Regions from separate parts of the Streptomyces erythrochromogenes genome, predicted to be linked through region 2. Evidence: riboswitches for the same ligand, from Rfam matches in the RefSeq annotation. Region 2 holds a riboswitch; the other holds the start of a gene.
The links. A riboswitch is a leader RNA that binds a small molecule or an ion and turns the genes downstream of it on or off. The one in region 2 is predicted to bind cobalamin.
Positions count from the first base shown of each region.

Region 1: another riboswitch for cobalamin. It lies ahead of cobN (cobaltochelatase subunit CobN); the one in region 2 lies ahead of OHA91_RS13455 (ribonucleoside-diphosphate reductase subunit alpha).

Region 1 covers NZ_CP108036.1:1,958,010-1,963,713, reverse strand. Annotated here, with positions in the region: gene cobN (cobaltochelatase subunit CobN) at 1-2,747, opposite strand, end outside; cobalamin riboswitch at 2,788-2,915, opposite strand; gene OHA91_RS09045 (cobalamin biosynthesis protein CobG) at 3,285-4,568, shown strand; gene OHA91_RS09040 (precorrin-8X methylmutase) at 4,573-5,220, shown strand; gene OHA91_RS09035 (precorrin-2 C(20)-methyltransferase) at 5,217-5,704, shown strand, end outside.
Region 2 covers NZ_CP108036.1:3,033,953-3,039,656, reverse strand. Annotated here, with positions in the region: gene OHA91_RS13470 (helix-turn-helix domain-containing protein) at 1-9, opposite strand, end outside; gene OHA91_RS13465 (hypothetical protein) at 91-315, shown strand; gene OHA91_RS13460 (ribonucleotide-diphosphate reductase subunit beta) at 415-1,431, opposite strand; gene OHA91_RS13455 (ribonucleoside-diphosphate reductase subunit alpha) at 1,431-3,812, opposite strand; cobalamin riboswitch at 3,947-4,068, opposite strand; gene OHA91_RS13450 (GNAT family N-acetyltransferase) at 4,120-4,617, opposite strand; gene OHA91_RS13445 (CstA-like transporter-associated (seleno)protein) at 4,783-4,980, opposite strand; gene OHA91_RS13440 (carbon starvation CstA family protein) at 4,977-5,704, opposite strand, start outside.

The DNA.
Region 1 (5,704 bases), 1.1 Mb from region 2:
AAGAAGCCCGAGATGCGCAGCGTCACGTCGATGCGGGGCCGGCCCAGCTCCACGAGCGGGATCGCCTCCAGGCCGGTGACGCGGCGCGAGGCCTCGTCCCAGACCGGGCGGATGCCGAGCAGGGCGAGGACCTCGGCGACGTCGTCGCCCGCCGTGCGCATCGCGCTCGTGCCCCACAGGGACAGGCCGACCGAGGCGGGCCACTCGCCGTTGTCGGTGCGGTAGCGGGTGAGCAGGGAGTCCGCCAGGGCCTGGCCCGTCTCCCACGCGAGGCGGGACGGGACGGCCTTCGGGTCGACCGAGTAGAAGTTGCGGCCCGTCGGCAGGACGTTGACCAGGCCGCGCAGCGGGGAGCCCGAGGGGCCGGCCGGCACGAAGCGGCCGTCCAGGGCCGCGACCACGTGGGCGATCTCGTCCGTCGTGCCGGCCAGGCGCGGAACCACCTCGCGGGCCGCGAAGGACAGCACCTCCGCGACGTCCGCCGGGTGGTCCGCCGCGACCGAGGCCACGGCGCCCGGGGCCCAGTCGGCGTCCTCCATCGCCTGGACCAGGGCGCGGGCCTGCTCCTCGACGTCGTCCGCGGAGGTACGGGTGGCCTTCGACTCGTCCAGGCCCAGCGCCTCGCGCAGGCCCGGAAGGGCCGTGGTGCCGCCCCAGATCTGGCGGGCGCGCAGGATCGCGAGGACCAGGTTGACCCGGGCCTCGCCCGTCGGGGCGCCGCCCAGGACGTGCAGGCCGTCGCGGATCTGGGCGTCCTTGACCTCGCACAGCCAGCCGTCGACGTGCAGCAGGAAGTCGTCGAAGCCGTCGTCGTCCGGGCGCTCCGCCAGACCCAGGTCGTGGTCGAGCTTCGCCGCCTGGATCAGCGTCCAGATCTGCGCGCGGATGGCCGGCAGCTTCGCCGGGTCCATCGCGGAGATCTGGGCGTACTCGTCCAGGTGCTGCTCCAGGCGCGCGATGTCGCCGTACGACTCCGCGCGCGCCATCGGCGGCACCAGGTGGTCCACCAGGGTGGCGTGCACGCGGCGCTTGGCCTGGGTGCCCTCGCCCGGGTCGTTGACCAGGAACGGGTAGACGAGGGGGAGGTCGCCGAGGGCGGCGTCGGGTGCGCACGCCGCGGACAGGCCGGCGTTCTTGCCCGGCAGCCACTCCAGGTTGCCGTGCTTGCCCAGGTGGATCATCGCGTCGGCGCCGAAGCCGCCGTCCTCCGCACGCGCCTGGATCCAGCGGTACGCGGCCAGGTAGTGGTGCGAGGGCGGCAGATCGGGGTCGTGGTAGATCGCGATCGGGTTCTCGCCGAAGCCGCGCGGCGGCTGGATGAGGATCAGGAGGTTCCCGCGGCGCAGGGCGGCCAGGACGATGTCGCCCTCGGGGTTCGCCGAGCGGTCCACGAACATGCTGCCCGGGGCCTCGCCCCAGTGCTCCTCCACGCTGCCCCGCAGCTCGGCGGGGAGCTCGGCGAACCAGCGCTTGTAGTCGGCGGCGGGGATGCGGACCGGGTTGCGGGCCAGCTGCTCTTCGGTCAGCCAGTCCTGGTCGTGGCCGCCGGCCTCGATCAGGGCGCGGATCAGCTCGTCGCCGTCGCCCGAGACCAGGCCGGGGATCTCGGGGACCGGGCCGAAGTCGTAGCCCTCGGCGATGAGGGTGCGCAGCAGCTCCACCGCGCTGGCCGGGGTGTCCAGGCCGACCGCGTTGCCGATGCGGGAGTGCTTGGTCGGGTACGCGGAGAGGACGAGGGCGATCTTCTTGTCGCGGCGCTCGATGTGGCGCAGCCGGGCGTGGCGCACGGCGATGCCGGCGACCCGGGCGGCCCGCTCGGGGTCGGCCACGTAGGCGGGCAGGCCGTCCTCGTCGAGCTCCTTGAAGGAGAACGGGACGGTGATCAGCCGGCCGTCGAACTCGGGCACGGCGACCTGCGTCGCGGCGTCCAGCGGGGAGAGGCCCTCGTCGTTCTCCTCCCAGGCGGCGCGGGAGCCCGTCAGGCACAGGGCCTGGAGGATCGGCACGCCGAGGCCGGCGAGCGCGCCCGCGTCCCAGGACTCGTCGTCGCCGCCCGCCGAGGCGGTGGCGGGCTTGGTGCCGCCCGCCGCGAGGACGGTGGTGACGACCGCGTCCGCGGAACCCAGGGCCGCGACGAGCTCCGGCTCCGGGCTGCGCAGGGAGGAGACGAAGAGGGGGACCGGCCGGGCGCCGTGGGCCTCGATGGCCTCGCAGAGCGTGTGCACGAAGCCGGTGTTGCCGCTCATCTGGTGGGCGCGGTAGTAGAGCACGGCGACCTCGGGGCCGTCCGTGCGCTGCGCGGTGCGCTCCAGGGGGCCCCAGGTGGGGGCGGCGGCGGGCGGCTCGAAGCCGTGGCCGGTGAGCAGGACGGTGTCGGAGAGGAACCGGGCCAGCTGTTCGAGGTTGGCCGGGCCGCCGTGCGCGAGGTAGGCGTGCGCCTCGGCCGCGATGCCGATCGGAACCGTGGAGGCCTCCATCAGCTGGGCGTCCGGAGCCTGTTCGCCGGTCAGGACCACGACCGGGCGGGTCTGGCCGGGGGCCAGCAGCAGGTCCAGGCCGTCCTGCCAGGCCCGCAGGCCGCCGAGGAGGCGTACGACGACCAGGTCGGCCCCGTCGAGGAGGCCGGGGAGGTCGTCGAGGGGAAGGCGGGAGGGGTTCGCGAACCGGTACGGGACGGGGGCGTCCGCCGTGTTCGCTGCGCGAGCGCTGAGCAGATCGGTGTCGGACGTCGACAGCAGCAGGATCATGCGGCGGCAGGCCTTCCTCGGGGTTTCCGCGCCCCGGGCAGTGAGGACAGCGGGAGTTCCTGACTCACCCGGCCCCATGGCTCGGCCGGGTTCACAGTGGCGGGACCGCGCCGGATTCGCACCGGGCTTCCTCCCATGTCGCCGTCCTCGGCGACGGCGGACCGTGTGGGCCGCCGGAAGGTCATCTTAGGGGCGGGTGGTCCGTGCCGGGGTGGGCGGGGCCGTGGTCGTGTGCGGTGCCCCTGCGGGGGGCTCGGCCGTGGCTTGGTCGGTGGGGCGGGCTGGTTGTGTCGGGTGTGGTGCTGCTGCGGGGGGCTCGGCCGTGGCTTGGTCGGTGGGGCGGGCTGGTTGTGTCGGGTGCGGATCCGTTGCAGGGGCTCTGCCCCCGGACCCCCGCGCCCCAAACTCCCCCGGCCACCGCTGGGTGGTACCCCCTGGCAGGGCTGGGATTTCCGGCGGTGCCCGGAGCGCGCCGGGTGACGGAGAGTGGCGGCGGACACAGTTCCGGTGAGGGGAAACGTGGGTATGCTCGCCGCCATGCCCCAGCCCCCTTCCGCCGTATCGCGGGACGAACCCGTCATACGGGACCGCGATGACGCCTGCCCCGGCGCGCTCCGGCTCCACGCGGCGGACGACGGGCACCTCGCACGCGTCCGGATCCCCGGCGGGGCGCTGACCGCGCACCAGGCCTCGCTCCTCGCGTCGGCCGCCGACCGGTTCGGCGACGGGCACCTGGAGCTCACCTCCCGCGGCAACGTGCAGCTGCGCGGCCTCGCCGACGGCTGCGGCGCCGGACTCGCCGCGCTGCTGGACGCGGCCGGGCTGCTGCCCGCGCCAGGCCACGAACGCGTACGCAACATCGTGGCCACCCCGACCTCGCAGGACGTACTGCCCTGGGTCCGCGAGCTGGACCGGCTGCTGTGCGCGAACGCCCGCGTCACCGCCCTGTCCGGCCGCTTCCTGTTCGCCCTCGACGACGGGCGCGGGGACGTGGCCGCCCTGGAACCCGACGTCACCGTCCTCGGGAGGCCCGGCGGCCGGGCGCTGGTACGCCTCGGTGCGGCCGCCGGGGCCGTGGCCGTCGCCGCACAGGACGCCCCGCGTGCCGCGCTGCTCGCCGCCGAGTACTTCCTCGATGCCGCGGACGCGGCCGGTACCCGCGCCTGGCGCCTGGCCGAACTGCCCGCCGGACACGCCCTGGACGACGCGGAGTTCACCGCCCGCCTGACCGCCGCCGGCATCGACGCGGCCCGCACCCCCGAAGTGGCCTGGCCGTACACCGCCCCGCCCCGGCCGTGGGGCCGGGGGCCGGGCCCGCGCGGCGACCTGTGCGTCCTGCCCCCGCTGGGCCGGATGACCACCGGCCAGTGGCGGGTCCTGGCCGAGGTCGCCGGTCACGGCGACGGGCTGCGGATCACCCCCTGGCGCACCGTCGTCCTCCCCGACGCCCCCCTCCGCGGCCCCGTCGACGGCCCCGCCCTGCTGGAGGAGGCGGGCCTGGTCGTGTCCGCAGGCAACCCCTGGCAGTCCGTCACCGCCTGTACCGGGCGCCCCGGTTGCGCGAAGTCCCTCGCGGACGTACGCGCCGACGCGCGCGCCCTCGTGGACCGGGCGCGCGGGCCGCTGCCCGTGCACTGGTCCGGCTGCGAGCGCCGGTGCGGCCACCCGCGGGGAACGCAGTGGGTGGACGCGCTCGCCACGGAGGACGGGTACCGGCTCTCCGTGGACGGGCGCACCCTGCCGCACGGGCCGGACCTGGCGGCCGCCCTCACGGCCGCCCGCGAGACCACCTCATCACCCCAGAGTCCGAAGCCGCAGTGAAGAAATGAGCGAGTACACCGTGTTCGAGTACGAGAAGGACGGCGCCGCGATCTACCGCCAGTCCTTTGCCACGATCCGCGCCGAGGCGGATCTCTCCGGGCTGCCCGCCTCGGTCGCCCAGGTCGCGGTGCGCATGATTCACGCCTGCGGGATGACCGACCTCCCGCAGGACCTGGGGTACACCCCCGAGGTGGTGCTGCGCGCCCGCGCCGCGCTGGAGGCGGGCGCGCCGATCCTGTGCGACGTGCAGATGGTCGCCAGCGGGGTCACCCGCAAGCGGCTGCCCGCCGACAACGAGGTGATCTGCACCCTCTCCGACCCGGCGGTCCCGGAACTCGCCGCGAAGATGGGCACCACGCGCAGCGCCGCCGCTCTCGAAGTGTGGCGCGACCGCGGCCTGTTGGAGGGCTCCGTGGTCGCCGTCGGCAACGCGCCGACCGCGCTGTTCCGGCTGCTGGAGATGATCGAGGAGGGCGCCCCGCGCCCGGCCGCCGTCATCGGCGTGCCCGTCGGCTTCATCGGCGCCGCCGAGTCCAAGGACGCCCTCGCCGCCCACCCGTCCGGCCTCGACCACCTCGTCGTGCGCGGCCGCCGGGGCGGCAGCGCCATCGCCGCGGCCGCCCTCAACGCCATCGCGAGCGTGGCCGAATGAGCGACGCGCAGCCCAAGGGCCGCCTCTACGGGGTCGGGCTCGGCCCCGGCGACCCGAACCTGATGACCCTGCGGGCCGTCGAGGTGATCGGCGAGGCGGACGTCGTCGCCTACCACAGCGCCCGCCACGGCCGGTCCATCGCCCGCTCGATCGCCGCGAAGCACCTGCGCGACAGCCACATCGAGGAACCGCTGGTCTACCCGGTCACCACCGAGACCACCGACCACCCCGGCGGCTACCAGGGCGCGATGGAGGAGTTCTACGAGGCCGCCGCCGCCCGGCTGGCCGCCCACCTGGACGCCGGCCGTACCGTCGCCGTGCTCGCGGAGGGCGACCCGCTCTTCTACAGCTCGTACATGCACATGCACAAGCGGCTCGCCGACCGGTACGACACCGAGGTCATCCCCGGCGTCACCTCCGTCAGCGCCGCCGCCGCCCGGCTCGGCACCCCGCTCGTGGAGGGCGAGGAGGTCCTGACCATCCT
Region 2 (5,704 bases):
GTTCAGCATGGATCCAGTGTGGCAGTAATTCACTCTTTCATGGCAGTCCTGCCACTCGCGGGGTTGCGCGGACGGAGAGACAGTGGAGACATGAACACGTTCCTGAGCTACCTCGCCGTCCTCGCCGTCGCCACCCTGCTGCTCGCCCCCGCCCTCTACGGGGCCCTGCGCGAGCGGCGCATCGACCGGCAGCTGCGGGCCGCCCGGACCCGGCTCGTGTGGCTGCCGCGGCAGAAGGCGGGCGGCATGCCGCCCACCCCGCGCCGGCACGGCCCGCGGTCCGCTGCCTGGCGCCGCGGGCGCCTCGCCCACTGAGCCCCGCCGACGCCCTCCCGCAGGCGTCCCCACCGCCCCGGAACGCGAAGAGCCGGGACGCGATCACCTCGCGTCCCGGCTCTCGGTGCACCTGCGGGACTAGAAGTCCTCGTCCAGGTCGACCGTGCCCTCGACCGCGACCTGGTAGGCCGACGGACGGCGCTCGAAGAAGTTCGTCAGCTCCTGGACACCCTGCAGCTCCATGAAGGAGAACGGGTTCTGCGAGCCGTACACCGGCGGGAAGCCGAGACGGACCAGGCGCTGGTCCGCGACGCACTCCAGGTACTCGCGCATCGACTCGGTGTTCATGCCCGGCAGGCCGTCGCCGCACAGGTCGCGGCCGAACTGCAGCTCCGCCTCCACGGCTTCCTTCAGCATGTCGGTGACCTGCTGCTGGAGGGCGTCGTCGAAGAGCTCGGGCTCCTCCTTGCGGACCGTGTCCACGACCTCGAAGGCGAAGTTCATGTGCATGGTCTCGTCACGGAACACCCAGTTGGTGCCGGTGGCCAGGCCGTGCAGCAGGCCGCGCGAGCGGAACCAGTACACGTACGCGAAGGCGCCGTAGAAGAACAGGCCCTCGATGCACGCCGCGAAGCAGATCAGGTTCAGCAGGAAGCGGCGGCGGTCGGCGGCCGTCTCCAGGCGCTCGATCTTCTCGACCGAGTCCATCCACTTGAAGCAGAACTGCGCCTTCTCGCGGATGGAGGGGATCTCCTCGACCGCGTCGAAGGCGGCCGCGCGGTCGTCCGGGTCGGGCAGGTAGGTGTCGAGCAGCGTCAGATAGAACTGGACGTGCACGGCCTCCTCGAACAGCTGGCGCGACAGGTACAGGCGCGCCTCCGGGGAGTTGATGTGCTTGTAGAGCGTCAGCACCAGGTTGTTCGAGACGATCGAGTCGCCGGTCGCGAAGAACGCGACCAGGCGGCCGATCATGTGCTGCTCGGCGGGCGTCAGCTTCGCGAGGTCCGCGACGTCCGAGTGGAGGTCGACCTCCTCCACCGTCCACGTGTTCTTGATCGCGTCCCGGTAGCGCTCGTAGAAGTCCGGGTAGCGCATGGGGCGGAGCGTGAGCTCGAAGCCCGGGTCCAGGAGGTTCTTGTTGTCGGTGGAGCTCATTACTGGCAGGCCTCGCAGGACTCGGGGTTCTCAAGGGAGCAGGCCAGGGCATCGGCGTCGACGGCCTGCGGGAGCGCCACCGGAGCGGCGGTGGCGGCCTGCGCGGCGCGGGCGATCTTCGTCGCCGGGCGCGAACGCAGGTAGTACGTGGTCTTCAGGCCCTGCTTCCAGGCGTACGCGTACATCGAGCTGAGCTTGCCGATGGTGGGCGTCTCCAGGAACAGGTTCAGCGACTGCGACTGGTCCAGGAACGGCGTACGGGCCGCCGCCATGTCGATCAGGCCGCGCTGCGGGATCTCCCACGCCGTGCGGTACAGCTCGCGGACCTCGGCCGGGATCCAGCCGAAGCCCTGGACCGAGCCGGAGGAGTCGCGCAGCGCCTCACGGGTCTGGGCGTCCCACACGCCGAGCTGCTTGAGCTCCTCCACCAGGTAGCCGTTCACCTGGAGGAACTCGCCCGACAGGGTCTCGCGCTTGAACAGGTTGGAGACCTGCGGCTCGATGCACTCGTACACGCCGGCGATCGAGGCGATGGTCGCCGTCGGGGCGATGGCGAGGAGCAGGGAGTTGCGCATGCCGGTCTCGGCGACGCGGGCGCGCAGCGCGTCCCAGCGCTCCGGCCAGTTCAGCTCGACGTCGTAGTGGTCCGGGTGCAGGACGCCGCGCGCGGTGCGGGTCTGCTCCCAGGCCGGCAGCGGGCCGCTGCGCTCGGCCAGGTCGCAGGAGGCCTCGTACGCGGCCAGCATGATGCGCTCGGAGAGCTTGGTCGACAGGGCCTTCGCCTCGGGGGAGTCGAAGGGCAGCTTCAGCTTGAAGAAGACGTCCTGGAGGCCCATCGCGCCCAGGCCGACCGGGCGCCAGCGGGCGTTGGAGCGGCCGGCCTGCTCGGTCGGGTAGAAGTTGATGTCCACGACGCGGTCGAGGAAGGTGACGGCGGTGCGGACGGTCTCGTCGATCCGCTCCCAGTCGATCTCGCCGTCCACGACGAAGGCGCCGAGGTTGACCGAGCCGAGGTTGCAGACGGCCGTCTCGCCGTCGTTGGTGACCTCGATGATCTCGGTGCACAGGTTCGAGGAGTGGACGACGGTGCCCGGCTCGGCGGTCTGGTTCGCCGTGCGGTTGGAGGCGTCCTTGAAGGTCATCCAGCCCTGGCCGGTCTGCGCGAGGGTGCGCATCATCCGGCCGTACAGGTCGCGGGCCGGCATGGTCTTGCGGGCCAGTCCGTCGGCCTCGGCCTTGCGGTAGGCGGCGTCGAACTCGTCGCCCCACAGGTCGACCAGCTCGGGCACGTCGGCCGGGGAGAACAGCGACCACTCGGCGTCGGCGTTCACGCGGCGCATGAACTCGTCCGGCACCCAGTGGGCGAGGTTCAGGTTGTGGGTGCGGCGCTGGTCCTCACCGGTGTTGTCGCGGAGCTCCAGGAACTCCTCGATGTCCGCGTGCCAGGTCTCCAGGTAGACCGCGGCGGCGCCCTTGCGGCGGCCGCCCTGGTTCACGGCGGCGACGGAGGCGTCGAGCGTCTTCAGGAACGGCACGATGCCGTTGGAGTGGCCGTTGGTGCCGCGGATCAGCGAACCGCGGGCGCGGATGCGGGAGTACGACAGGCCGATGCCGCCCGCGTGCTTCGACAGGCGCGCGACCTGGTGGTAGCGGTCGTAGATCGAGTCGAGCTCGTCCAGCGGGGAGTCCAGCAGGTAGCAGGAGGACATCTGCGGGTGCCGGGTGCCGGAGTTGAAGAGCGTGGGGGAGGAGGGCAGGTAGTCGAGGCGGCTCATCAGCCGGTACAGCGAGGCCACCTCCTCGACGGCCTGGACGCTCTCGTCCGCGGCGAGGCCGCAGGCCACGCGCAGCATGAAGAACTGCGGGGTCTCGATGACCTGACGGGTGATCGGGTGGCGCAGCAGGTAGCGGCTGTGCAGGGTGCGCAGGCCGAAGAAGCCGAAGCGGTCGTCGGCGCCCTCGGCGAGGGTGTGCTCGACCAGCGCGTCCAGGCGGCTCGCGTGCGTGCGCACGAACTCGGCGGTGCGGTCGGCGATGAGGCCCTCGCGGTGGCCGACCTCGACGGAGGCGGAGAACGAGGTGGAGCCCTGGCTCGCGGCCTCGTCGCGCACGGCCAGCGTCAGCAGGCGGGCGGCGAGCTTCGAGTACGCGGGGTCCTCGGAGATGAGCCCGGCGGCGGACTCGGTGGCCAGCCCGCGCAGTTCGGCCTCGTCGGCGGCGGAGCTGCGGCCGCGGAGCGCGGCGGCAGCGACGCGGCCGGGGTCGGTGTCGGGGAGGTCCGCCGTAAGTTCGGTGAGGGTACGCAGCAGCGTGGCCCCCGGGCCCTCGGTGTTGTCGCCAGAAACGGACTCGGCGCGCGGTGCGGAAGGCGCGATGGTCACGGCGGGAGCTCTCCCTCGCTCGGCCCGGTCATCGGCGGCGGGCGCGGGCGCATGCGGGCGTGGCAGGAGGGCACACCGCACGGCGTCCACCGGCCCAACCGCGAGGCCCGGACGTGTCGGCACCCGGGTCGGTCGATCCGGGCGCGCTGTCGGCAGGTCATCGGACTTGGTGTCCGGATGCCGGACACTTCATACCGTTGCGGGACAGTTCCGGATTCACACCGGATTCCCCTGCGGCGACAGCAGGCATGAGCATACATGTGGGGGGGCGCCGATGCGCGACCCCCCACATGTTGTGTCGGCGTGGCTACAGCTTGAGTCGATACGTGAGCAGTGTCAGGCCCTCGATGGGCGCCCAGTCCCGCTCCGGAGTGCGTACGAAGCCCAGGCGCGCGTAGATCCGGTGGGCCCCGGCCATGCTCCGCTGGGTGGAGAGGACGACGCCCGTGACGCCCTCGACGGCCCGCGCACGCTCGATGCACGCCCGCACCAGGGCCTCGCCGGCGCCCTGGCCGCGGGCCGCGTGGGCCACCGCCAGCATCCGGAACTCGGCCTCGTCCGGGCCGGCGATGTCGGCGAGCGGGCTGCCGGGTGCGGCGAAGGTCACCCCGCCGAGCACCTGCCCGTCGCGCTCGGCGACGAGCACCTCGGCCAGTGCGGCCCGCCCGGCCACGTCGCGGAGCACGTTGAGGTAGGCGTTGTCCTCGTTGAAGTCCAGGTGCCCGTCGGCGAGGTAGGCCTGCGCCGTGATCTCGCCCAGCGTCTCGTAGTCGGCGGGCACCGCCGTTCTGATCACCATGTCCATGCGGTCGAGTGTGCAGGACGGGTGTCGGGGCCCGGCGCCGTCGTCGGGGGCAGCACCGCCCCGACCCCGTCGGCCGCACCCTTCAGACCGAGCCCCTCGAGGACGGGGTGCGCTGAGGACGCCGAAGGGCCCCGCCGCGTCGTGCGGCGGGGCCCTTCGCATGTGTCAGCAGCAGCGGAAGCCCTCGCGGGGGTCCGCCTCGCGGGCGTCCGTGCGGGCGCGTTCGAAGGCGCGGCGGGTGAGGACCTCCGCGTCCGGGTCGTGGGAGCGGGCGTGGGCGACGTACCGGTCGTACGCGGCCTCCCCGGAGAACTCCCGTACGTAGAACCTGGCCCTGGCCAGCACGCTCCGTACGGTGCTCACCCCACCGGCTCCTTGACCTGCCCGCCGCCGGAATCGCGGTCGGCCGCGGCGGCGAGCCGGGCCCGCTCCTCGGCGGTCGCGATCAGGCCGGCCGGGGCGACGATCTTCGACTCGGTCCACGGGACCTCGGAGAGCTTCGCCGACCCCGGGTCGCGGACGGCCTTGACGCAGGTGCGGAGCGCGTCCGCGAGGACCACGATGATCAGCACCGCGAAGAGGGCGCACAGCACGCCGTCCACCGTGGCGTTGGTGACGATCGTGTGCATGTCGTCCATGTTCTTGGCCGGGGCCAGGACCTTGTCGGCGTCGATGCCCGCCTGGTACTTGTCGCGCTGGGCGAAGAAGCCGACCTTCACGTCCTCGGAGAAGACCTTCTGGTAGCTGGCGGTGAGGGTCACCGTGGCGTCCCAGACCAGCGGGACGCCCGTAACCCAGGCCCACTTGAGCCGGCCGGACTTCACCAGCAGCGTGGTGCAGACGGCCAGCGCGACCGCGGCCAGCAGCTGGTTGGCGATGCCGAAGAGCGGGAAGAGCTGGTTGATGCCGCCCAGCGGGTCCTTGATGCCGACCCACAGGAAGTAGCCCCACGCGCCGACCACGATCGCGCTCGCGAACCACACGCCGGGCTTCCAGCTGACGTCCTTGAAGGACTTGTGGACGTTGCCGAGGGTGTCCTGGAGCATGAACCGGCCCACGCGGGTGCCCGCGTCGAGCGTCGTCAGGA